Regions from separate parts of the Massilia sp. CCM 8734 genome, predicted to be linked through region 1. Evidence: riboswitches for the same ligand, from Rfam matches in the RefSeq annotation. Region 1 holds a riboswitch; the other holds the start of a gene.
The links. A riboswitch is a leader RNA that binds a small molecule or an ion and turns the genes downstream of it on or off. The one in region 1 is predicted to bind glycine.
Positions count from the first base shown of each region.

Region 2: it holds a riboswitch for glycine, as region 1 does, so the genes downstream of both, F2P46_RS32260 (D-amino acid dehydrogenase) here and gcvT (glycine cleavage system aminomethyltransferase GcvT) in region 1, are expected to answer to the same signal.

Region 1 covers NZ_WHJI01000014.1:126,308-137,582, forward strand. Annotated here, with positions in the region: gene F2P46_RS15260 (peptide chain release factor 3) at 1-342, shown strand, start outside; gene F2P46_RS15265 (cupin domain-containing protein) at 438-848, opposite strand; gene F2P46_RS15270 (hypothetical protein) at 845-1,201, opposite strand; gene F2P46_RS15275 (cache domain-containing protein) at 1,459-1,857, shown strand; gene F2P46_RS15280 (methyl-accepting chemotaxis protein) at 1,859-3,481, shown strand; gene gcvP (aminomethyl-transferring glycine dehydrogenase) at 3,504-6,401, opposite strand; gene gcvH (glycine cleavage system protein GcvH) at 6,511-6,891, opposite strand; gene gcvT (glycine cleavage system aminomethyltransferase GcvT) at 6,954-8,072, opposite strand; glycine riboswitch at 8,157-8,262, opposite strand; glycine riboswitch at 8,281-8,366, opposite strand; gene F2P46_RS15300 (ATP-dependent Clp protease proteolytic subunit) at 8,501-9,061, shown strand; gene F2P46_RS15305 (hypothetical protein) at 9,231-9,500, opposite strand; gene F2P46_RS15310 (hypothetical protein) at 9,683-10,270, opposite strand; gene F2P46_RS15315 (DUF1631 family protein) at 10,529-11,275, shown strand, end outside.
Region 2 covers NZ_WHJI01000057.1:962-12,236, forward strand. Annotated here, with positions in the region: gene rtcA (RNA 3'-terminal phosphate cyclase) at 1-307, opposite strand, end outside; gene F2P46_RS32245 (RtcB family protein) at 350-1,585, opposite strand; gene F2P46_RS32250 (RNA-binding protein) at 2,130-3,593, opposite strand; gene rtcR (RNA repair transcriptional activator RtcR) at 3,878-5,494, shown strand; glycine riboswitch at 5,604-5,712, shown strand; gene F2P46_RS32260 (D-amino acid dehydrogenase) at 5,880-7,112, shown strand; gene F2P46_RS32265 (hypothetical protein) at 7,226-7,972, shown strand; gene F2P46_RS32270 (C39 family peptidase) at 8,006-8,599, shown strand; gene F2P46_RS32275 (MerR family transcriptional regulator) at 8,713-9,729, shown strand; gene F2P46_RS32280 (carotenoid oxygenase family protein) at 9,747-11,156, shown strand; gene F2P46_RS32285 (enoyl-CoA hydratase) at 11,166-11,275, opposite strand, start outside.

The DNA of each region.
Region 1 (11,275 bases):
GAGGGCGCGGTGCAGGTCTTCAAACCGGTCCAGGGCGGCGAGCTGGTACTGGGCGCGGTCGGGGTGCTGCAGTTCGAAGTGGTGGCCAGCCGCCTGCTCAACGAATACGGCGTCGACGCCGTGTTCGAAGGCACCAGCATCAGCAGCGCGCGCTGGGTCAGCGGCGAAGACAAGCGCATCCTGTCCGACTTCGAAGCGGCGCTCGGCCACAACGTCGCTTACGATGCGGCCGGCAACATGGCCTACCTGGCCACTTCCAACGTCAACCTGCGCCTGACCGAAGAACGCTGGCCCAAGCTGACCTTCCACGCCACGCGCGAACACGCGGTCAAGCTGGCCTAAGTCGCCTGCCGGCGGCCGCCCCCGCAACCGTCGTCCCGCATCGCCGCGGGCGACGGTTTTTGCGTTTACGCCACAACTGTTACGCGCGCCGACGCTTACTTGGCCGGCGTGGCGAGCGGCTGCTTCCTGTCGACCATGAACACGCCGACCAGGCGCATGCCGGCGCTGCCCGGGTTGTGGGCGTCATGCACCACCCCGGCCGGCACCACGAAGGCGTCGCCGGCGCGCAACAGGCGCGCTGGCGCGCCGTCCACCAGCAACTGGCCTTCGCCTTCGAGCACGTAGCCGATTTCGTCGCCCGGATGGGTGTGGCGCCCGGCGCGCGCGCCGGGCGCCAGTTCGACCCGCATCACCACCGCATCGGTGCCGGGAAACGAGGATGCGGCCCGGTGCACCGGCGTGCGCACGACGCCGCCCGACGCTGGGGCAGGCGTGGGCGTGGGCGTGGGCGCGGCGCAGCCTGCCAGGCCCAGGCCGAGCAGGCAAACCAGGGCAGGGCGCCTCATGGCGTCGCTTTCGCGTCGCGCGCGATGGCGCGCGCCAGCAGCCAGGCGTCGACCACGCTGGCCAGCCAGCACACCAGCATCACGCTGGCGGCCAGGTTCATCATGGGCGAGGCGGCGTCGCCCTGCTGGTGCAGGCGTTCGGCGATCAGCACCGGGTCGGCCGGCAGCGCGCCGCGCAGGACTTCATCGACCAGCGCCGAGGCGCTGTCCATCACCTTCTTGAAAAAATAGATGGCCGCCATCAGGGTCGGCACGATGAACAGGCAGGCGCGCGCGCGCCGGCGCAGGTAATACTGGCCGGCGCCTGGAAACACCAGGCCTGACAATAACAGGGCGACAACTGAACGATCCATCTCTCTTCCTAGACTGGTTGGCGCGGTCCGCACGATTGATCCTGCGCAAACCGGCGCCCCGCGCGAACGCGTAAATTTACCTATGCGCTCAGGAAACATTGCGCAAACTCATTTTGCGCAGGCCGGCGGGCAGACAATGATACCTGCGCCGGCGCCGGAATGCGCGTTCATCGACGTTGAAGGACATCATAGTGAAGATTCTCATCAAGGCTGGCGTCTGGCTGGCCTGTTTCTGGGGCGCGGCGGGGGCGTGCGGCGTGGCGGCGGCGGCCGAACCGAGCGAAAAGGATGCGGTCGCGCTGGCCGAAAAGGGCGCGCGCTTCATGCGCCTCAAGGGGAAGGAAGAAATGATCCGCCGGATTAATGCCCGTGACCCCGAGTATAACCAGGGCTCGCTGTACCTGGCCATGCGCGACCTGGGCGGCATCACCGTAGCCCATCCGACCGTGGCCCTGATCGGCAAGGACCTGCGCGATGTCCCGGACGCCGACGGAAAACTGTTCCGCCACGAGATGATTGCGGTTGCCAACGGTCCGGGGCGTGGCTGGGTCGACTACAAGTTCAAGAATCCGGTCAGCGGCAAGGTCGAGGCCAAGACCACGTATGTGTTGCGCATTGGCGACGTGGCCCTCGAAGCCGGCGTCTACAAGCACTGACATGCTCGAGCGCCTGCGTATCGGTCCCAAACTGCTACTCGCACCGTGCATGGTGCTGATGCTGCTGATCGCCTCGTGCGGCAGCGCGTGGCATGCGATGGCGCGCCAGAACCAGGCGCTCGAGATCGTCGTCAACGAGCGCGCCGCGCGCATCCGCGAGGCCGGCGAACTGGCCAGCGACGTCCAGCAGGCGCATGCGCGCATGTATCAGCTGCTGACCTGGATCGGCGCCAGTTTTTCGGCGCCGCGCATCGATGGGCTGGGCCAGGATATCTACCGGCGCCACGCCGCCATCGAACACAAGTTCGCGGCCCTGGCGCGGCGCACCGGCGGCCATGGTCCCGGGCAGCGCTTCATCGCCCAGGCCGGGGCCGCGCACGCCACCTACGTGCGCGCCATCCTCGACGTGATCGAGTTTTCGCCGGTCGATCATTCGATGAGCGCAAACGCCATGTCCAAGGCCGAACAGGCTTTCGCCGTGGTGGCGCAACGACTGGCCGAACTGGCGCGCTTCGAGCAGGAACTGAGCGAGCAGGCGTCCAGCCGCGCGGCGGCCGATCTGGCCGCCTTGTCGGTGCTGGTGCCGCTGCTGGTGGCGCTGTCGGTGGCCGCCACGCTCGCCATCACCATGCTGGTGCGGCGCGCGCTGTTGCGCGGCGTGGCGGGCATCAGCGCGGCCGCCGGCGAACTGGCCAGCGGCAATCTGACCCCAAAAAACCGCAGCTACGGGCGCGACGAAATCGCCGACAGCGCGCGCACGCTCGACGCGGCCGTCGGCGCCCTGAACGCCACCCTGAAAAGCATGTTGGCCTCGGCGCGCTCGATCGACACGGCCTCGCGCGATATCGCCACCGGCAGCGCCGGCCTGTCCACCCATGCCAGGGCCCAGGCCGGCGTGCTGCGACGCGCGGCCGGCACGGTGGGCGCGCTTGGCGCGGCGGCCGGCGGCGCGCTCGAGGGCGCGCGCGGCGCCAACCGGCTGGCCGACGAAGCGTCGATGCAGGCCCTGTGCGGTGGCGGCGTGCTGGACCGCCTGGTCTTGTCGATGGCGGCGCTGCGCGGCAGCGCGCAGCGCATGGCGCAGGTGGTGGGGGTGATCGACAAGCTGGCTTGCCAGACCAATGCGCTGGCGCTCAATGCGGCGGTGGAAGCGGCCAGGATCGGGGAGCAGGGCAGCGGCTTTGCCGCGCTGGCGGGAGAAGTGCGCGCGCTGGCGCAGCGAACGGCTGGCGCCGCGCAGGAAATCGGGGTCCTGATCGCGCATTCGCTGGCCGACATCGACGGCGGCAGCGCCATCGCCTCGGAGGCGGGCGCGCGCATGGCCGGCATTGCGCAGTCGGTGCAGCAGGTGGGGGACATGGTTGGCCGGATCGGGCAAGCGAGCGTGGGCCAGGCCGGCGTGATCGGCGCGGTGAGCGAGGCGATCGTCGAGATCGACCAGATGACGCGCCACAATTCGGTACTGGTGAAAGAGGCGGCAGAGGCGGCCCGAAGGCTGCAAGGCCAGGCTTCAAGCCTGTCGACAGCGGTCGGCGGGTTCCAGCTTGACGACAGCGTGCCCGAGATGGAAGGGCCGCCGAAGAAAGCCGCGCCGCATCTGCGGCTCGCTTCCCGGCGGCCCTGACTTTAGGGGAGCGGGGTCCCCTTTACTCGTAGTCGCTGATCGGCGCGCAGCCGCAGAACAGGTTACGGTCGCCGTACACATTGTCGGCGCGGCCGACCGGCGGCCAGTACTTCTGCTTGCGCAGCGACGCCACCGGGAAGGCGGCTTGCTCGCGGCTGTACTTGTGCTCCCAGACGTCGGCGGTGACCACTTCGGCCGTGTGCGGCGCACCTTTGAGCGGATTGTCCATGCGGTCGTACTCGCCGCGCTCGACCTTCACGATCTCGGCGTGGATGGCGATCATGGCGTCGATGAAGCGGTCCATCTCGGCCTTCGACTCGCTTTCGGTCGGCTCGATCATCAGGGTTCCCGGCACCGGGAAGCTCATGGTCGGCGCATGGAAACCGAAGTCCATCAGGCGCTTGGCCACGTCTTCGTTGCTGATGCCGGTGGCATCGGTGATCGGACGCAGGTCCAGGATGCACTCGTGCGCCACCAGGCCGTCGTGGCCCGTGTACAACACCGGATAGTGCGGCGCCAGCCGGCGCGCGATGTAGTTGGCGGCCAGGATCGCCGTTTCGGTGGCGGCGGTCAGGCCTTCGCCGCCCATCATCGCGATGTACATCCACGAAATCGGCAGGATGCTGGCCGAGCCGAACGGCGCCGCGCTGACCGCGCCGATGCCCGCTTCGTCACGCGTGTAGCCGCTCGAACGCTGGTTCGGCAAGAATTTGGCCAGGTGCGCGCCCACGCCGATGGGACCGACGCCGGGGCCGCCGCCGCCGTGCGGGATGCAGAACGTCTTGTGCAGGTTCAGGTGGCTGACATCGCCGCCGAAGCTGCCCGGCGCCGCCACGCCGACCAGCGCGTTCATGTTGGCGCCGTCGATGTAGACCTGGCCGCCGTGCGAGTGGATGATCTCGCACAGCTCGGCGATGCCTTCTTCGAACACGCCGTGGGTCGATGGATAGGTGACCATCACGCAGGCCAGGTTGGCGCTGTGCTGTTCGGCCTTGGCCTTCAGGTCCGCGAGGTCGACGTTGCCGCTGGCGTCGCAAGCGGTGACGACCACCTTCATGCCGACCATATTGGCCGACGCCGGGTTGGTGCCGTGCGCCGACGAGGGGATCAGGCAGATATTGCGATGGCCTTCGCCGCGCGACTCATGGTAAGCCTTGATCACCAAGAGGCCCGCGTACTCGCCCTGCGAGCCGGCGTTCGGCTGCAGCGACACGGCTGCGTAGCCGGTCAGCGCGCACAGCATGTCTTCCAGCTGGCCGATCATCTCGCGGTAGCCGACCGTCTGCGCGTCGGGTGCGAACGGGTGGATGTTGGAAAACTCGGGCCAGGTGACCGGGATCATCTCGCTCGTTGCATTCAGTTTCATGGTGCAGGACCCGAGCGGGATCATGGTGCGGTCCAGCGCCAGGTCCTTGTCGGCCAGGCCGCGCAGGTAGCGCAGCATTTCGTGTTCCGCGTGGTAGCGGTTGAAGGTCGGATGCGTCAAATACGTGCTGCTGCGCGCCAGCGCTTCCGGGAAGCCGTCCTGCGCGCTCGCATCAAACGCGTCGAAATCGGGCGAGGCCGGGGCGTTCGGGACGCCTTGCGAGAAGATCGTCCACAGCAGCGCGATATCTTCGCGGGTAGTGGTTTCGTCGAGCGAGATGCCGACGTGCTTGTCATCGACCTTGCGCAGGTTCACGCCGTGTTCGACGGCGATGGTGTGCAGTTCGGCCGCGCGCGCGCTCTTGATGGTGAGCGTGTCGAAGTAGGTCGTGTTGACGATCTCGTAGCCGAGCTGGCCGAGCTTGGCGGCGGCGATGGCGGTGAAGCGGTGCACGCGCTGGGCGATGCGCTGCAAGCCTTTGGGGCCATGGTAGACGGCGTACATCGAGGCCATCACCGCCAGCAGGACCTGCGCGGTGCAGATGTTGGAGGTGGCTTTTTCGCGGCGGATGTGCTGCTCGCGCGTTTGCAGCGCCAGGCGATACGCCTTGTTGCCTTGCGCGTCGATGGTCACGCCCACCAGGCGGCCGGCCATGCTGCGCTTGAATTCGTCGCGCGTGGCCAGGTAGCCGGCATGCGGGCCGCCGAAACCGAGCGGCACGCCGAAGCGCTGGCTGTTACCGACGACCACGTCGCAGCCCCAGTCGCCCGGAGGCGTCAACAGGGTCAGGGCCAGCAGGTCGGCGCAAGCGACGACCATGGCGCCGGCCGCGTGCAGTTTTTCGACGGCGGCGCGGTAGTCGCGCACATCGCCATTGACGCCCGGGTACTGGATCAGCACACCGAAGCAGGGCTCGGTCAGGGCGCCGATGTCGGCCGCCGCGATCGTGCGCACTTCCACGCCGATCGGCTGGGCGCGCGTCTGCACCACTTCCAGCGTTTGCGGCAGCACGTCGTCGGCGACGTAAAACACGTTCGAGGCCGACTTGCCGACGCGCTGGATCAGGGTCATGGCTTCGGCGGCGGCGGTGCCCTCGTCGAGCATCGACGAGTTGGCGATGCCCATGCCGGTCAGGTCGGTGATCATTTGCTGGAAGTTCAGGATCGCTTCCAGGCGGCCTTGCGAAATCTCGGGCTGGTAAGGCGTGTAGGCGGTGTACCAGGCCGGGTTTTCAAAAATATTGCGCAGGATGACGCCCGGCGTGTGGCTGTTGAAGTAGCCCTGGCCGATCATCGACTTCATGACCTTGTTCTTGGCGGCGAGCGCCTTGAGTTTGCCCAGCGCCGCCTGCTCCGGCATCGGCTCGAAGAACTGGCCCAGTTCCAGCTTGCTCTTCTTGCGGATATTGGCGGGCACGATGGCGTCGATCAGCGCCGCGCGCGACGGATAGCCGAGCGTGGCCAGCATGGCTGCCTGTTCGGCGGTGGACGGGCCGATATGGCGCGGGATGAACGAGTCGCGTGCTTCGAGTTGGGTCAGGCTGGTGCGGGTCATGGTAGTGGGGGCCGGTAGTGGAGCCGAAAAAGGGACTGCCGCCGCTGGACGCGACGGCGGACTGAAAAGAGACGGCCGCCGCGATGGTCATCGGGGCGGCCAGGAATTTTTACTCTGCGGTGGCTTTGCCGTAAGCGGTGGCGTCGAGCAGGCCGTCGATGGCGCCGGCGTCGCTCGGCTTGAGCTTGAACAGCCAGGCCGCGTAGGCGTCGGTGTTGATCGAGTCCGGCGCGTCGGCGACACTGTCGTTGACGGCGATGCACTCGCCCGAGACAGGCGCATAGATGTCGCTGGCCGCCTTGACCGATTCGACCACGGCGGCGTCGTCGCCGGCGGTGAAGACCTTGCCCACTTTTGGCAGTTCGACGAAGACGATGTCGCCCAGCGCGTCCTGCGCGTATTCGGTGATGCCGACGGTGAGGGTGCCGTCAGCTTCGGCGCGTACCCATTCGTGGGACTCGGTGTATTTCAGGTCGGCTGGGATGTTCATAGTGTTTGCTCCAAAAGGTCGCGGTCGATGTAAATACTGCTCATTAGTGTAGGTGCCAGGAATCAGGCAGCGAGGATTTTACCGTTTCGCACGAACGGCAGCTTGATCACGCTGGCGGCCAGCTTCTTGTCGCGGATTTCGACGTGCACGGTGTCGCCCACGGCCACGCCCATCGGCACGCGCGCCAGCGCGATCGCTTCCTGCATGGTCGGGCTGAAGGTGCCGCTGGTGATTTCGCCGGTCGCGCCGTCAGCGGCGAGCACTTTCTGGTGCGCGCGCAAAATGCCGCCTTTTTCGCGCAGGATCAGGCCCACGAATTGAAAGTTCTGGCCCATCGCCTTGAGCGCGGTCTTGCCGATGAAGTCGCGCTCGGCGGCCAGGTCGATGGTCCACGCCAGGCCGGCGTCGAGCGGGTTGACCGTGTCGTCCATGTCCTGGCCGTACAAATTCATGCCCGCTTCCAGGCGCAAGGTGTCGCGCGCGCCCAGGCCCGCCGGCGTGACGCCGGCCGCCACCAGCGCATTCCACAGGTTCTCGGCCTGCGAAGCGGGGAAGGCCAGCTCGAACCCGTCTTCGCCGGTGTAGCCGGTGCGCGCCACCATCACGTCGCCGAAGGCGGTGTCCTTGACGATGACGGCGTTGAACGGTTTCAGTGGCTCGGAGGCGGCCTGGGTGCTTGGCAGCACCTGCCACACCTTGGCGCGCGCGTTCGGGCCCTGCACGGCGATCAGCGCCATTGGCTCGTTGCCGTCGCGGCGCTGGGTGATCGTCACGCCGCTTTTGGTGGCGTCGTTCTGGGCGCTGATCCAGGCCACGTCTTTTTCGGCGGTGCCGGCGTTGACGACCAGGCGGAACCAGGTCTCGCTGAAGAAGTAGACGATCAGGTCGTCGATGACGAAGCCCTGCGGATTGAGCATGCACGAATACAGGGCCTTGCCGGCCACTTGCAGCTTGTCGACGTTATTGGCCAGCAGGGCGCGCAGGAAAGGGCGGGCGTTCTCGCCTTCGATATCGACCACGCACATGTGCGAGACGTCGAACATGCCGACATCGCTGCGCACGGCGTGGTGTTCTTCGATTTGCGAGCCGTAATTGACGGGCATGTCCCAGCCGCCGAAATCGACCATCTTGGCCCCGGCGGCGCGGTGTGCGGAATTGAGCGGGGTCGTTTTAAGCGTCATGGAATCCTCAAGGCAGAGTGAATGGGGGTACGACGAGCAGACGTGGCGCGCCCAAGGGAGTACCTTTGGCCGTTCCGTGTTGCTTCGCGCCCCTCTGTCCTTGATACCTGAGAGATAGCGGATGATGCTCCGCCTGCCCCTTCGGTGGGCCGCCGGCGTGGTGCCGCGGCCGCTCTCCAGAGTTCAGCCGTTGGCGCTGTGCGCCGCCGACCCCTGACCGGTCCTTTTGCCTGAGAGTTTTTGGGTGATGCCCCTTCGGCGGCAGCCTGCGCTGCCCTCTCCCGATCAAGACTGTGGAGGATATGCCAGCAGGGCGGAACTGTCAACCTTGCCAGGGGCGTGCGCGGGTGCGCACGAATGAGATGCGCGGAAAACCATGCTTGGCCCGATTTGTTAAAATAATTCATCTACTTTGCGAGCAGACAGCCATGAGCGAAGAAAAAACGACCCCATCGACGGATGCCTGGTTCACTTTGTCGGGCGATGTCAACAGCGATATGGTGCACCGCGTGTTCGATGCGGTGGACGGCATGAGCGAAAACGGCGTCGAAACGGCGCACGTCTTGATCCAGTCGAACGGCGGCTATGTCAGCGACGGGCTTTGCCTGTACAACTTCCTGTCGAATGCGCCGGTCAAGTTTGTGATGTACAACGCGGGAGCGGTGGCCTCGATCGCCGTGATCCTGTTTTTGTCCGGCAGGCGGCGCTACGCCAGCGAAACGGCGCGCTTCATGGTGCACAAGTCGCATGCCACGGCCTCGCCGGGGGCGCGTCCGGATGCGCTCAACATCATTGTCGAAGGGCTGCGCGCCGACGACGCCCGCACCGAATCGATCTTGCGCAAGCATATAGAGTTGTTGCCCGAGCAGTGGGCGATCCACCAGTATTCCGACCTGCACCTGACCGCGCGCGACGCCAAGGTGGCGCGCATGGTCAATGACGTGGCCGACTTTTCCCCGCCCAAGGGCGCGCGCATCCGCAATATCTAAGATTGCCGGTGCAGCCGGTCCCCGGGCCGGTGTGCGCCCCAGGGCCGCAATCGCGCAAAAAAAGAGCCTGTCAACGGCCAGGCCGAGGCAGACTCTTTCTATTGCTTCCTGTTGGTTTGGTGCATGGCGCCGCCCGGAAACCCGGCGACGCCAGCCGGGGTCACGCTAATCAGCTTTTGCTACCGCTGCTTTTGCTGCCGCTGCCGGAAGACGAACCCGACTGTTTACTGCCCGAGCCGGAACCGGACTGTTTCGAATTGCTGTCGTCATTTTTGTGGCTTTGGCGGCCCGCTTCCACGTGCTGCTCGTGGGTACCGCCCTGGGTGCCGCCGCTTTTGCCGCCCGAGCCGCTGCCGGAGCCTTGCGAGCCCGATTGCTTGTTCGAGCCGGAGCTATCGCTTTGCTTGTTGCCCTGACCGCTTTTCTGATTCGAGTTCATGTTCATTCCTTTTCAAAGTTTGAAAATGTCGTGCTCGCCGGTGGAGCTGAAGAGGCGCTCTCGTCTGCGTTTCCGGTGACACAATCATGCGAGCCGCACTGTTGAAGAGGTATCGGAATGCGCCTTGAACTCGTGTAGGATTAGTTCCTACAAAATTGAAACAAATGCTGACAGGAACAGTCTTAACGATTCGGCGGCATGCGGCTGCCGCGTTGCGCCTCGACGGCGGCGTTGACCGCCAGCAGGGTGGTCTGGAACGCCAGGTTGTCGATGATGCGCGCCAGCCGCGCCGAAGTCTCCGCTGAGCACGATGATGCCGGCCGGCCGCGGATGGCGGCGCGCGGGGCGCTGTCGATGCAGGCGCCGTGCGCACCGCCGCTTTGCATGGCCCGTTCGATCAGATTGCCGCGCGGCGCCGGCAGCGTTGCGGGCAAGCGGCGCGCGGGGGCGGCCGGGGCGCTCATGCTGGCCCTGAGCCACAGGCCGAGCAGGGCCACTCCGGCGCCGTTGGCCATGATACAAAACCATACCCACAGACGCGCGGTGGTGTAGCTGGCCTCGGTCCCGGTCCCGGTGGCGATGGCGGCGGAGGCGGCGAAGCGCAGGGCGTCGCTATTGTCGGCTAAACTTTGGGCGGCCGGTGCCGTTACCGGGTCCATCAGGGCAAGCTGGCTCAGCAGTACGCTAGCCAGCCAGGCGCTGAGCGCCACCAGGACGGCGAAGCAGAGCGTCAGAGTCAGCTTGAGGTCGGCACGGCGGCTGCTTATCATGGCGTAGTCCTTGAGAAAGGGGTTGCTCTGTGGAATTGTTATTATGTTAGAGAAACTCTCAGGCTCGGATTTGTTTTTAATCAACAGTCGAAATGACGATTTGGGGCTTCTTATTGAGGGAAAAGCAAGAATGAGCATACTCACCATGCGATTAAACAAAAAATAACACTTTGTTTCAAACTTTCCGGTTGCCGGTCGGCAATAATGTGAGAGAATGTTTGTTATGGCAAAAGATCTTTAACCCCGAACGAGCAGACAATGGCTCCACCTTCACCCTCCACAGCTGCTAGGAAGACAGGTCCGTCACGCCACGAGTTGCTGGAAACGCTGCTGGGCAGTGTGACCAAGCACGTCAATGACCAATTGATGGCGGTAGCGACGCGTCTCGTTGCGGCGTTGCTGGATGTGACCGATCCCGCGCTCGATGCGCGCACGGTGTTCCTGCGGGTGAAGTCGGGCAATCTGCTGAAAAACAACACTTACGCCTTCTTTCATGTTGCCGCCTCCGGCATCGTGCGTTCCATGCGCGCCGAAATCGAATTGCTGGCGCCATCGCCCAAGAAGACCTTGGCGAGCGTGCCAACCACGCTCGAACTGGTGCCGTACGAAGAGATGGACAGCCGGGTCGCGTTCGACGCCATCAGCCGCCCCTTCGAAATGCAGTATGCGACCCAGATCGCCACGCTCAATGTCCGGCTCGGTTTCCTGCTCGAACGCGACGTGCTGCGCATCAGCCAGAATCCGTTCCGGCCCGAGATGTTCCTGTCGGCGCTGCAACAGGCCTGGCGCGAGTTCGAACCGGATATCGAGGCCCATGGCCTGATCCTGCCGATGCTGCGCCCCTCCTTGCTGTTCGACTTCGCGCCGATGTACGACGCCCTGTGCGACGTGCTGATCAACAAGAACGTGCAGCCCGGTTCGGTGGAAGCGTTCAAGATCAAGAAAACCGAAAGCGCGGTCGCCGCCAAAAAAGCGCGCGCCAGCAGCCAGGCCGAGCTGGCCAAG
Region 2 (11,275 bases), on a different contig from region 1:
TCACCGTTTGCAGCACCAGCGTGCAACTGCCGGCCGAACCGATCGCGAACTGGTAATCGCCACCCTTGATTGCCTTGGGCGCAAACAGCAGCGTCTGCGACCCCAATTGCGCGCCGGTGACGATAGCCCCGCTGATCCCGGTGGCCGCCTGGACCGCCACCAGATGCTGGCGCAGCAGCCCGGGCTTCTTGCGGCCGGCCCGGATATTCTTGATGCAAAACGCCTGGCCGGTAATCATGGACAAGGTCAGCGCACTGCGCAGGATTTGTCCGCCGCCTTCGCCGACGGCGCCATCTAATTCAATCATCTTCAACTTTTCTTCTTATATATAGTGTAACCAGCGGCGGCATCAACCCTTGACGCACACCACCTGCTTGAGGATATGGACCACATCCACCAGGTCGCGCTGGGCGTGCATGACGGCGTCGATATCCTTGTACGCCATCGGAATCTCGTCGATCACGTTTTCATCCTTGCGGCATTCCACGCCCTCGGTCGCCTTGACCTGGTCGTCAACGGTGAAACGACGCTTCGCTTCGGTACGGCTCATGGTGCGGCCGGCGCCGTGGCTGCAGCTGTTAAAGCTGTCCGGATTGCCTTTACCACGAACGATAAAGCTCTTCGCCCCCATCGATCCCGGGATGATACCCAGTTCACCCGGACGGGCCGACACGGCGCCCTTACGGGTAATCAGCACATCTTTACCGAAGTGATGCTCCTTCTGCACATAATTATGGTGGCAATTGACCGCCTCCACGTGCGTCTCGAACGGCTTGGTGATCACGGTACGCACCGCCGCGATCAGGTTATGCATCATCACGTCGCGATTGGTGCGGGCGAATTTCTGCGCCCAGCTGACTGCCTCGATGTAATCGTTATAGTGCTGCGTTCCTTCGGCCAGGTACGCCAGATCCTGGTCGGGCAGGTTGATGAAGTGCGTGCGCATATCCTTCTTGGCCAGCTCGATGAAGTGGGTGCCGATGGCGTTACCCACGCCGCGCGAACCCGAATGCAGCATGAACCACACGAAACCTACCTCGTCCAGGCAGACTTCCACAAAATGGTTACCGCTTCCCAGGGTTCCCAGGTGACGGTAGTTATTCGTGGTTTTCAGCTTCGGCGTTTTCAGGCAGATGGCGTCGAATTCATCCTTCAACTGGCCCCAGGCCACATCCACCGCCGCTGGCGGCGTATTCCACGAACCCTCATCGCGGCCGCGGTAGCCGCGCGTCTTCGGCGACATACCGTGCGGGATCGCGCGCTCGATGGCGCTACGCAGCGCCGACAGGTTATCCGGCAGGTCGTTCGCGGTCAGGGTGGTCTTGGCAGCCATCATGCCGCAGCCAATATCCACGCCAACAGCCGCCGGAATCACCGCGCCGAGGGTCGGAATCACGCTGCCAATGGTCGAGCCTTTACCGAGGTGAACGTCGGGCATGACCGCGATATGCTTGTAGATGAACGGCATTTTGGCGGTGTTGGCCAGCTGCTTCTTGGCCACGTCTTCCACCGGCACGCCTTTGGTCCACATTTTGACGTGGCGGCCATCGTCCACATTCAGGACATCGTAGTTTTCGTTTTTCATATTTTTCTCACTATATATAAGGTGATGCAAGGGGGCGACAACATCGCCCGGATAATTTGCTCTACCAGTTGAGCTACGGCCGCTTGCGCAACCGCCCGGACTCGAACCGGGAACGCAATGTAGTCCGGACTGCATTCGCCAAAAATCAATTCCCGACAAGGAGTCGGCGGGACAAACAGTTGCCGGCTTCAGGCCAACAGCAACCCCTATGTAGTCCTGCCCGCATTCGGGGTAAAACGATTGAGCACGGCGCGACAAGAAAAATCCGATGCGAAATAGATTTGGAGATGTATTCGCACCAAGCATTCGCACCGCGCTCAAAACCTGTACAACAAATTCCCGACAAGGAGCGGCAAGACATGTCAGCTGTAGGACGCGAAGCCCTTGCAGCCGTGGATGTAGTCTTAACCTGCATTCGGGGTAAAACGATTGAGCACGGTGCGACAAAATTTTGCTGCGAACTTGGACATTTGCAAAATGTATTCGCATCGGCATTCGCACTGCACTCAAAACCGGTACATCAAAAAAACTTACTCAAGCAACCTTACTCAAGCGCGATCGCTTCGATCTCGCCCACCCAATGCGCCGCGCCCAGCTGGCCGGCCGCAAAGGCGGCGATGATTTTGAACACATCATCCGAAAAACCACCGACATTCAACACATCGGCGCGTTCCGCCGCCTGGCTGGTACTGTTCGGCGTGCAGTCGATACACACCAGCCGCGCCGCCGGATTGCGCTGCTTGAACACCGCCCATTCGGTCATCGTGGCGGTGGCGCCCGCACGCTGGTCGATCCACGATTCATTGTCGGACACGTACACCACCAGGTCGGCCATCACCTTCTGCTTGTTCATGTGCGCCAACGGTGCGCTGCAATTGGTACCACCGCCGCCAATCGCCGCCAGCTTCTGCGCATTGGTCATGACCGTATCGCGGGCATTCAATGCGCAAACCCGCACATAATTCTCGAACGGCAGCACCAGTGCATCCGGATTCTTGCGCAGCATCGCTGCGGCGATCAGCCCGGCCACATCGATACAACGCACCTTCGAGGTGCCGCCGCCCCGATAACCCGACACCGGCGACTGCATCGATCCGGATACATCCGGGCAAATCACGACCTTGCCCTCCACCTGCGGCACGTTCGACAGCGACAGTTCCAGCGCATCCTGCAAAGCATCGCTGATGGCCCGTGGCACATCGTCTGAAGCCGCCATATACGCCGACATTAGCTGGTACGGAAACACGCCCGCCTTGGCAATCGCCACCGGATCGCGCAGCTTGTCGGCGATGACTTCGACCATGCCCGGCAGCGCGTACACACCATTGCGGCCGAAGGTATTCAAATTCATGCGCACCATGTGCCAGCCGCCCTGGCGCGCAATCTGCGCCCATGCCTGCGCCGACAATGACAATGAAGTCAGCATCTGGAACGGCACCTCCGGCACCGGCTGCGACTGGTCGGCCTTGTACGCTTCGAAGGCCTTCAGCGCATCCGGCAGCGCCTCCGCGTTAAACGGCTTGCCGATCGACCAGGCGAAAAACGCTTCACGCCAGGCTTGCGACGGCTTCGGATGCACCATCTTCACCACATCGCCCAGCGACGGCATGGCGCCGATCGAGGCCGCCAGCAGCTCTTTTTCCGATGCGCGGTTCAACCATTGCTGCACCAGCTTTTTCGACCGGCTGCCCAGCGATTTACGACCCGCCGCGCCGGAGCGAATAATCTGTACCACATTGCGCAGCATCTTGCCGTTATTGACCACGCGGCGGAACACCGGGGTCAGTTCCGGCGCGCCCTTGGCGGCCAGTACAGCGGTCAACAGCGCCGGCATATCCTTCATATAACCGCGTTCGCGGCAGTAAATCGCGGTCTGCGCGATAAATTTGGCGTCGACCTTCTCGCACAGCTCCAGCACCGTCGCCAACTGCGATTGCGCATTGACGTAATAGGTCGAATTCAGGCATCCGGTGGCGGCATACTGCGCCAGCTGGTGCCGTGGCGTCATGCTGTAAGCCGGAGCGCCTGTCGAATTAAGACCATCGGCGCGAGGGACAAAGATTCCCTTCAAGGTCTGGAACAACTGTGCGTTTGCCATTTTGCCTTCCTCATTTTTCTTGTTTGTATCTCCTCTATTGCAAAGGGCGTGCCAGCTCGCAGCCCATCCGCATCAATTCCCCTTAAGTCCTTGATTTAAAAAAGATTACCAATTCGCCAAGCCAAACCGGCAAGAAATGGACAAGCTGGCAAGCACGTGATAAATTATCCGACAAGATAAAACTTTATACAGATATGAAACAGAAACGCATCGTGGTCATCGGATTCGTCGGCACCCAGCTCGACAGTGGCAAGGGCCCGGCCCGTTGGGAGAAGTGGCGCCCAAGCATCGCCATCACCCAGCACGAGGAATACGCCGTGCACCGCTTCGACATGCTCTACAGCGGCAAATTCGGCCCGGTGGTCGACGCCGTCACGGCCGACATCGCCGCCGTCTCGCCCGAAACGACGGTGGTCCCGCACAACATACCGATCAGCGACGCCTGGGATTTCGGCGAGGTCTACAGCGCCCTGTTCGATTTCGCCAAGCGCTACCCCTTCGATCCGGACAACGAGGATTACTGGATCCACATCACCACCGGCACCCACGTCGTGCAGATCTGCATGTTCCTGATGACGGAAGCGCGCTTCTTCCCCGGCCGCCTGCTGCAAAGCTCGCCGCCACGGCGCCAGTCCACCACCGAACCGGGCAGCTACGCGCTGATCGACCTCGACCTGTCGCGCTACGACCAGATCGCCCAGCGCTTTTCGCGCGAGCAAGCCGAAGGCGTGGCTTTCCTCAAGTCCGGCATTGCCACCCGCAACGCCAGCTTCAACACCATGATCGACGAGATCGAGCGCGTGGCCATCAAGTCGCGCGCGCCGATGCTGCTGATGGGGCCGACCGGCGCCGGCAAATCCTTCCTCGCGCGCCGGGTCTACGAACTGAAGAAAACGCGCCACCAGATCGACGGCAAGTTCGTCGAGCTCAACTGCGCCACCCTGCATGGCGACGGCGCCGCCTCGACCCTGTTCGGCCACGTCAAGGGTTCCTTCACGGGCGCCGCCGCCGACCGCCCCGGCTTGCTGCGCAGCGCCCACAAAGGCTTGCTGTTCCTCGACGAAATCGGCGAACTTGGTCCGGACGAACAGGCCATGCTGCTCAAGGCCATCGAAGAAAAGCGCTTCCATCCGGTCGGCAGCGACAGTGAAGTGCAGAGCGACTTCCAGCTCATCGCCGGCACCAACCGCGACCTGGCAAGCGAGGTGGTGGCCGGGCGCTTTCGCGAAGACTTGTACGCGCGCATCAATTTATGGACCTACGCCCTGCCCGGCCTGGTGGACCGGCCCGAAGACATCGAACCCAACCTGGTCTACCTGCTCAACCAGTTCAGCCAGGAATACGGGCAGATGGTGCGTTTCAACAAGGAGGCGCGCGAGCGCTACATGCGCTTTGCGATGTCGCCCGAGGCAGTCTGGGCCGGCAACTTCCGCGACCTGTCGGCGTCGGTCACGCGCATGGCGACCCTGGCCGAGGCGGGCGGCATTTCGGAGGGCATCGTCAGCGCCGAAGTGGCCCGGCTGCAAAAACTCTGGCACCACTACACGCGCGCGCCGGCGCCCACCCTGGCCGAGGTCGACCTCGCCGGGCTAATGGGCGACGAAGCCGCCGCCGGCCTCGACCTGTTCGACGCCCTGCAACTGGCCGCCGTGGTGCAGGTGTGCCGCGCGTCGAGCACCTTGTCCGACGCCGGGCGCAAGCTGTTCGCCGTCTCGCGCAGTGCCAAGAGCAAACCCAACGACGCCGACCGCCTGAAAAAATTCCTGGCGCGGTTCGACCTGGACTGGGATCGGGTCAGCGGCAGTCGGTAATTTGTCGGTATTGTCTTGGAAACAACAGCTATCATTTAAATAGGTTGTATTGGCGATAATTCCTGCGGTATTCTGCATACATATGCCCACGGCATACTTAGCGCAACGCTAAGCGTTATCGGGAGAGTCTGTCGATCGCAATGTCTCAGGTAAGGATCGATGGCGCCGAAGGAGCAACCGCCCCGGAATCTCTCAGGCCCCAGGACCGATAACGCATTTGAACTCTGAAGAGCCACCGGGAGTCGTCATCCGGTGCACCGAAGGAGCAAACCGGCCACGCATCGCGCGTTGCCGGCGAATCTCTCAGGTCCAGCACAGAGGGGGTATCCGACGCGCAGCGGCGCGCGGACTCTCCTATCTGACGTTTTTCGGACCTGGAAGACACATGAAAACCATTGCAGTAATAGGCGGCGGGATCACCGGCGTCACGACCGCTTACGCCCTTGCCAAACGTGGCTTTGCCACCACCCTGCTCGAACAACACCGCTACGCGGCGATGGAAACCTCGTTCGCCAACGGCGGCCAGCTGTCGGCCTCCAACGCCGAAGTCTGGAACCACCGCTCCACCATGCTCAAGGGCTTGAAGTGGATGTTCCGGCGCGACGCGCCGCTGCTGGTCAGCCCAAAACCGAGCTGGCACAAGCTGTCGTGGTTCGCCGAATTCGCCGCCGCCATTCCCCACTACCGCAGGAACACCGTGGAGACGGCGCGCCTGGCGATTGCCGCGCGCGAGCACCTGTTCGCGTGGGCCGAAGCCGAGGGCATCGACTTCGACGTCAAGCGCAAAGGCATCCTGCACATCTACCGCGACAAGGCCGGCTTCGAGCACGCCGCCAAGGTCAGCAGGATGCTGGCCGCCGGCGGCCTGGCGCGGCGGGCGGTGACTCCCGGCGAAATGCGCGCCATCGAGCCGACCCTGGCGGGCGACTTTTACGGCGGCTTTTTCACCGACAGCGACGCCACCGGCGACATCCACAAATTCACCACGGGCCTGGCCGCCGCCGCACGCCGCAATGGCGTGGACTGCCGCTACGGCATGCGGATCGGCGCAGTGCGCACCGACGGCCGCCACGCCCAGGTGACCGTGGGCGACGGCGAGCGCACCCAGACCGAGACCTACGACGGCATCGTCATCTGCGCCGGCACCGCCAGCCGCGCGCTGGCCGCCAGCCTGGGCGACCGGGTCAACATCTATCCGGTCAAAGGCTACTCGATCACGGTCAACCTGAACGACGCGGCCAGCCAGGCGGCCGCACCCACCGTCAGCCTGCTCGACGACGCCACCAAGCTGGTGACCAGCCGCCTGGGGATCGATCGCTTCCGCGTGGCCGGCACGGCCGAATTCAATGGCTTCAACCGCGACATCCGCGACGACCGGATTCGCCCGCTGATCGACTGGGTGCATGAATGCTTCCCCGGCGTGAACACGCGCAGCGTGATTCCGTGGGCCGGCCTGCGCCCGATGATGCCGACCATGCTGCCGCGCGTCGGTCGCGGCAAGTCGCCCTGCGTCTTCTATAACACGGGCCACGGGCATCTGGGCTGGACCCTGTCCGCCGTCACCGCCGACATGATCGGCGACTTGATGCAACGCTCTCTCGATTTTCCGACGCACTGACCATGTGCGTTGACAACGGTGTCCGGCATGCGTGCATGCCAATGCAGTCGCAGCACCCACCCCGCCTGGACAGGCGGGGCTCCAGTATCAATCTATGTGAGGAGAAGTCAATAATGCAAACAAAAATGCTCTCATGCCGTCCCATGCTCGCCGCCCTGCTGTGCGGCGCCAGCCTGGCCCTGGCCGGTGCGCCGGCACAGGCCCAGTCCGATGGGACCAGCACCTTCAAAGCGGTGCCCAAGCGCGCGGCAGCGGCGGCGCAGGCTGCGGCCCAGCGCGACTTCGCCCAGTTCGTGACGCACCAGGTACAAGTGCGCGGCGCCAGCGGCGCGCCGGTCGACTTCCCGCTCGACATCAACGACATGCAGGACCTGAAGGACGCCAAGATCGGCTACGGCTTCCCGGTCTATACGATCGATCCGAACGAGCTGCTGGCGGGACGCGGCAGCATGAAACAGATGGCCAAGGCGACCGGTCAGTGGCGCTTCGTCATCCTGTTGAACCGGCGTCCGATCGGCATGGCGACGGTGGAACTCAATAACGGGAACTACGAAACGGTCGCCTACGGCGCCGCCGTGCTGGCCAAGGATGTGGATGCGTCGATGGGCTACTACGCCGACGCCGAGCGAAGCAATGTGCGTTTCGTGCGCATCTACCAGGCGCGGTCCGACGTGCTGGAAGTGGTCGCCCGCGAAGACGGCCGCACCCGCTATGCACCTTTGCATTCGGCGCGCGAATCGCTGCTGATGCAACAGCGCGCCGTCAAGGACGGCAAGGCCGGCGACGCCCTGATGGACGAAGCGGAGCTGCTGCAGCCGCTGCGCAGCGCGGTCAAGCAGAACCTGGACGCTTCGAAGTAAGCCGACCATCCTCAGAACGAATCAGGAGATAACATGAACACAAATATGAAAAAGATCGTCGTCGGTGTCTCACTTTTGCTGGCGCTGCCGGCAGCCATGGCGCAATGGCGCACGCTGAGCGTGCCGCTGACGACCCAGGAACACAGCCAGTGGTGCTGGTCGGCGTCGAGCAAGGCGGTGCTGAACTATTACAAGAAGACACCGAGCCAGTGCCAGATCGTAAACTGGGCGTTCGGCTTGAACTACGCCTGCGGAAACACCTACTTCAACTGGAACAGCCCGGCCAACCAGCCGAACAATATGTACGGTTCCAACGGCAGCGTGCAGAACATCCTCAAGGCGTGGGGCGTGGCGAACGGCGCATACAGCGTGGCCTCGTCATGGAGCAGCGTGGTATCGGACATCAACGCCAATCGTCCGTTCGTGATGCGCTACGGCTGGAGCAACGGCGGTGGGCACATCATGGTGGGACGCGGGTACGAGACGGCCAATGGCGTGAACAACGTGTACATCATGGACCCTTGGCCGGGTGAGGGCCAGACCTACCGCACCTATAACTCCGCGGTGTCGGCGTCGGACCATCGCTGGACGCACACGCAGCGCATGAGCATCAACGGACCGACCTGAATGGCCTGAATTGCAAAACCGGGGTTTTCCCCGGTTTTGCAGGCTGTTGACGCGCTTGCGCTTGACCCTCTCGCTACGTGACGGTTTACCATCTTGCAAATGGAGAAACCGGCATGCTACTGAAAATAGGACAACTGGCCAAACGCAGCGGCTTGAGCGTGCGCGCCTTGCGCCATTACGACGATATCGCCTTGCTCACGCCCTCGGTCCGCTCGGACAAGGGTTACCGCCTGTACGACAGCGCGGACGTGGCCCGCCTGTATCGCATCCAGGCGCTGCGCCGCCTCGACCTGCCGCTCACGCAAATCCAGGCGATGCTGGCCGACGGCGGCGCCAGCCTGCCGCAGGTGGTGGCGCAGCAGATCGCGTCGCTCGAACGCCAGATCGCGCAAGCGAGCGCCCTGCACGGCCAATTGCGCGACTTGCAGGCGCAACTCGACGAGCGCCACGAGCCGTCGATGGACAACTGGCTGGCCGCCCTCGAACGCATGGCCGCCAGCGCACGCTACTTCACCGACGCCGAACTGCATACGCTCAAGACGCGGCGCCAGCACAGCGGCAGCGGCGGCGCCAATGCACAGCTGACCGCCACGCTGCACGAGCTGATGGCCCGGGGCCTGGCGCCCGACAGCCCTGAAGCCGGCGCGTTCGCGCAACGCTGGATCGCCACCCTGCTGGAGAGCGTGGGCGGCGATGAAGGGATGCTGATGAAGCTCTACGCCATGAACTGGAACGAGCCCACCCTGCACACTCTCAGCGGGGTTGACCGCGCGGCGATGCAGTTCATCTCGCACGCCATGGCGCACCGGCGCCTGGCCATCTACGCCAACTACTGCAGCCCGGCCGACATGGCCCTGCTGCGCCAGCACTACGTCAAGCAAACCGACACCTGGCCCATCCTCATCTGCGCCTTGCGCAATCACCTGGCCGAAGGCACGCCGGCCGCCAGCGTCGAGGTGCAAGCACTGGCGCGCCAGTGGCAGGCCCTGTCGCTGGCCAAGGCGGCGGGCCAGCCCGCGCTCCAGGCCAAGCTGCGCCACGCTTTCGACATGGAGCCCGGCTTGCGCACCGGCTCCGGCATCGACGCGCCGCTGATCGCGTACGTACGCGAAGCCATGCACAGTCTTTAAACCCACCAGGAATCACCATGCCAGGCCATTTCTTCACGGGGAACTACGCTCCCCTCGATACCGAATGCGACATCGACGCACTGCAGGTAGCCGGCACGCTGCCGCCGCAACTGCGCGGCGCGCTGTACCGCGTCGGACCGAACCCCCGCTTCGCGCCGCGCGACGACCACTATCACTGGTTCTCGGGCGACGGCATGGTGCACGCCTTCTTCATCGACGACGGCAAGGTGGCCTATGCCAACCGCTGGGCGCGCACGCCGAAATGGCAGCTCGAAAATGACGCCGGCCATGCGCTGTTCGGCACCTTCGGCAACCCGGCCACCAGCGACCCGTCAGTCCACGGCAAGAACAGCGGCACCGCCAATACCAATATGGCCTGGCACGGCGGGCGCCTGTTTGCGCTGGAAGAATCGCACCAGCCGTTCGAAATGGACCCGCACACGCTGGCGTCGAAGGGGCACCAGGATTTCGACGGCGCCGTGAACAGGCGCTTCACCGCGCATCCCAAGGCCGATCCGGCCACCGGCGAGCTGCATTTTTTCTCCTACCTGCCCGACAGTCCGGGGGAGCCCAACATGCAGTACGGCGTGCTCGATGCGCACTGCCGGGTCACCACGTCAGGCGTCTTCCGCGCCCCCTACGCAAGCATGATGCACGACTTCATGCTGACCGAACGCCATGTGCTGTTTCCGGTTACCCCGCTGACCATCAGCGTGGAACGCGCCATGAAAGGACTACCCTTGTTCGCATGGGAAGCGGAAAAGCGCAGCCACGTCGGCATCGGCGTGCGTGGTCAAGCGATGGACAAGCTGCGCTGGTTCGCCAGCGACGCCTGCCACGTGTTCCATGTGATGAACGCCTGGGACGATGGCGGGCGCATCGTGGCGTATGTGATGGAGTCACGCACCGCACCCGGCATGCCCAACGCCGACGGCAGCCCTGGCGACCCGGCCGGCATGGCGGCGTGCCTGTGCCGCTGGACGTTCGATATGGAGAGCGATGGCGATAGTTTCGAGCGCACCATCCTCGACGACCTGGCGGCGGAATTCCCGCGCATCGACGAGCGCTTTAGCGGGCGCCGCAACCGCGTGGGTTTTTACTGCTGCCACAGCGTGCAGCGCATCAGGAGCGGTTCGGAGAGTGTGCTGTACGACGCGCTGGCATGCTTCGACTTTGCCTCTGGCACGCGCCAGCTCTATACACTGCCGGCCGGCGACGTTGTCTCCGAACCGGTCTTCGTGGCGCGCTCGGCGCAGTCGCCCGAGGGCGATGGCTGGCTGCTGGCGGTGGCGTGGCGCGCCAAGGAAGGCCGCAGCGACCTGCTGGTGATCGACGCGACGGACCTGGCGGCCGGCCCCGTCGCAACGGTGCGCCTGCCGCACCGGATACCGTTCGGCTTTCACGGCTGCTGGCGCGCCAGCGACTGACTTACAAACTTACAAGCCGTCGAAGTTGGGCGGACGCTTGGCCAAAAACGCCTGCATGCCTTCTTTCTGGGCGGGCGTGCCGAACGCCGCGTGGAAGTAGCGGCGCTCGTAGCGCACGC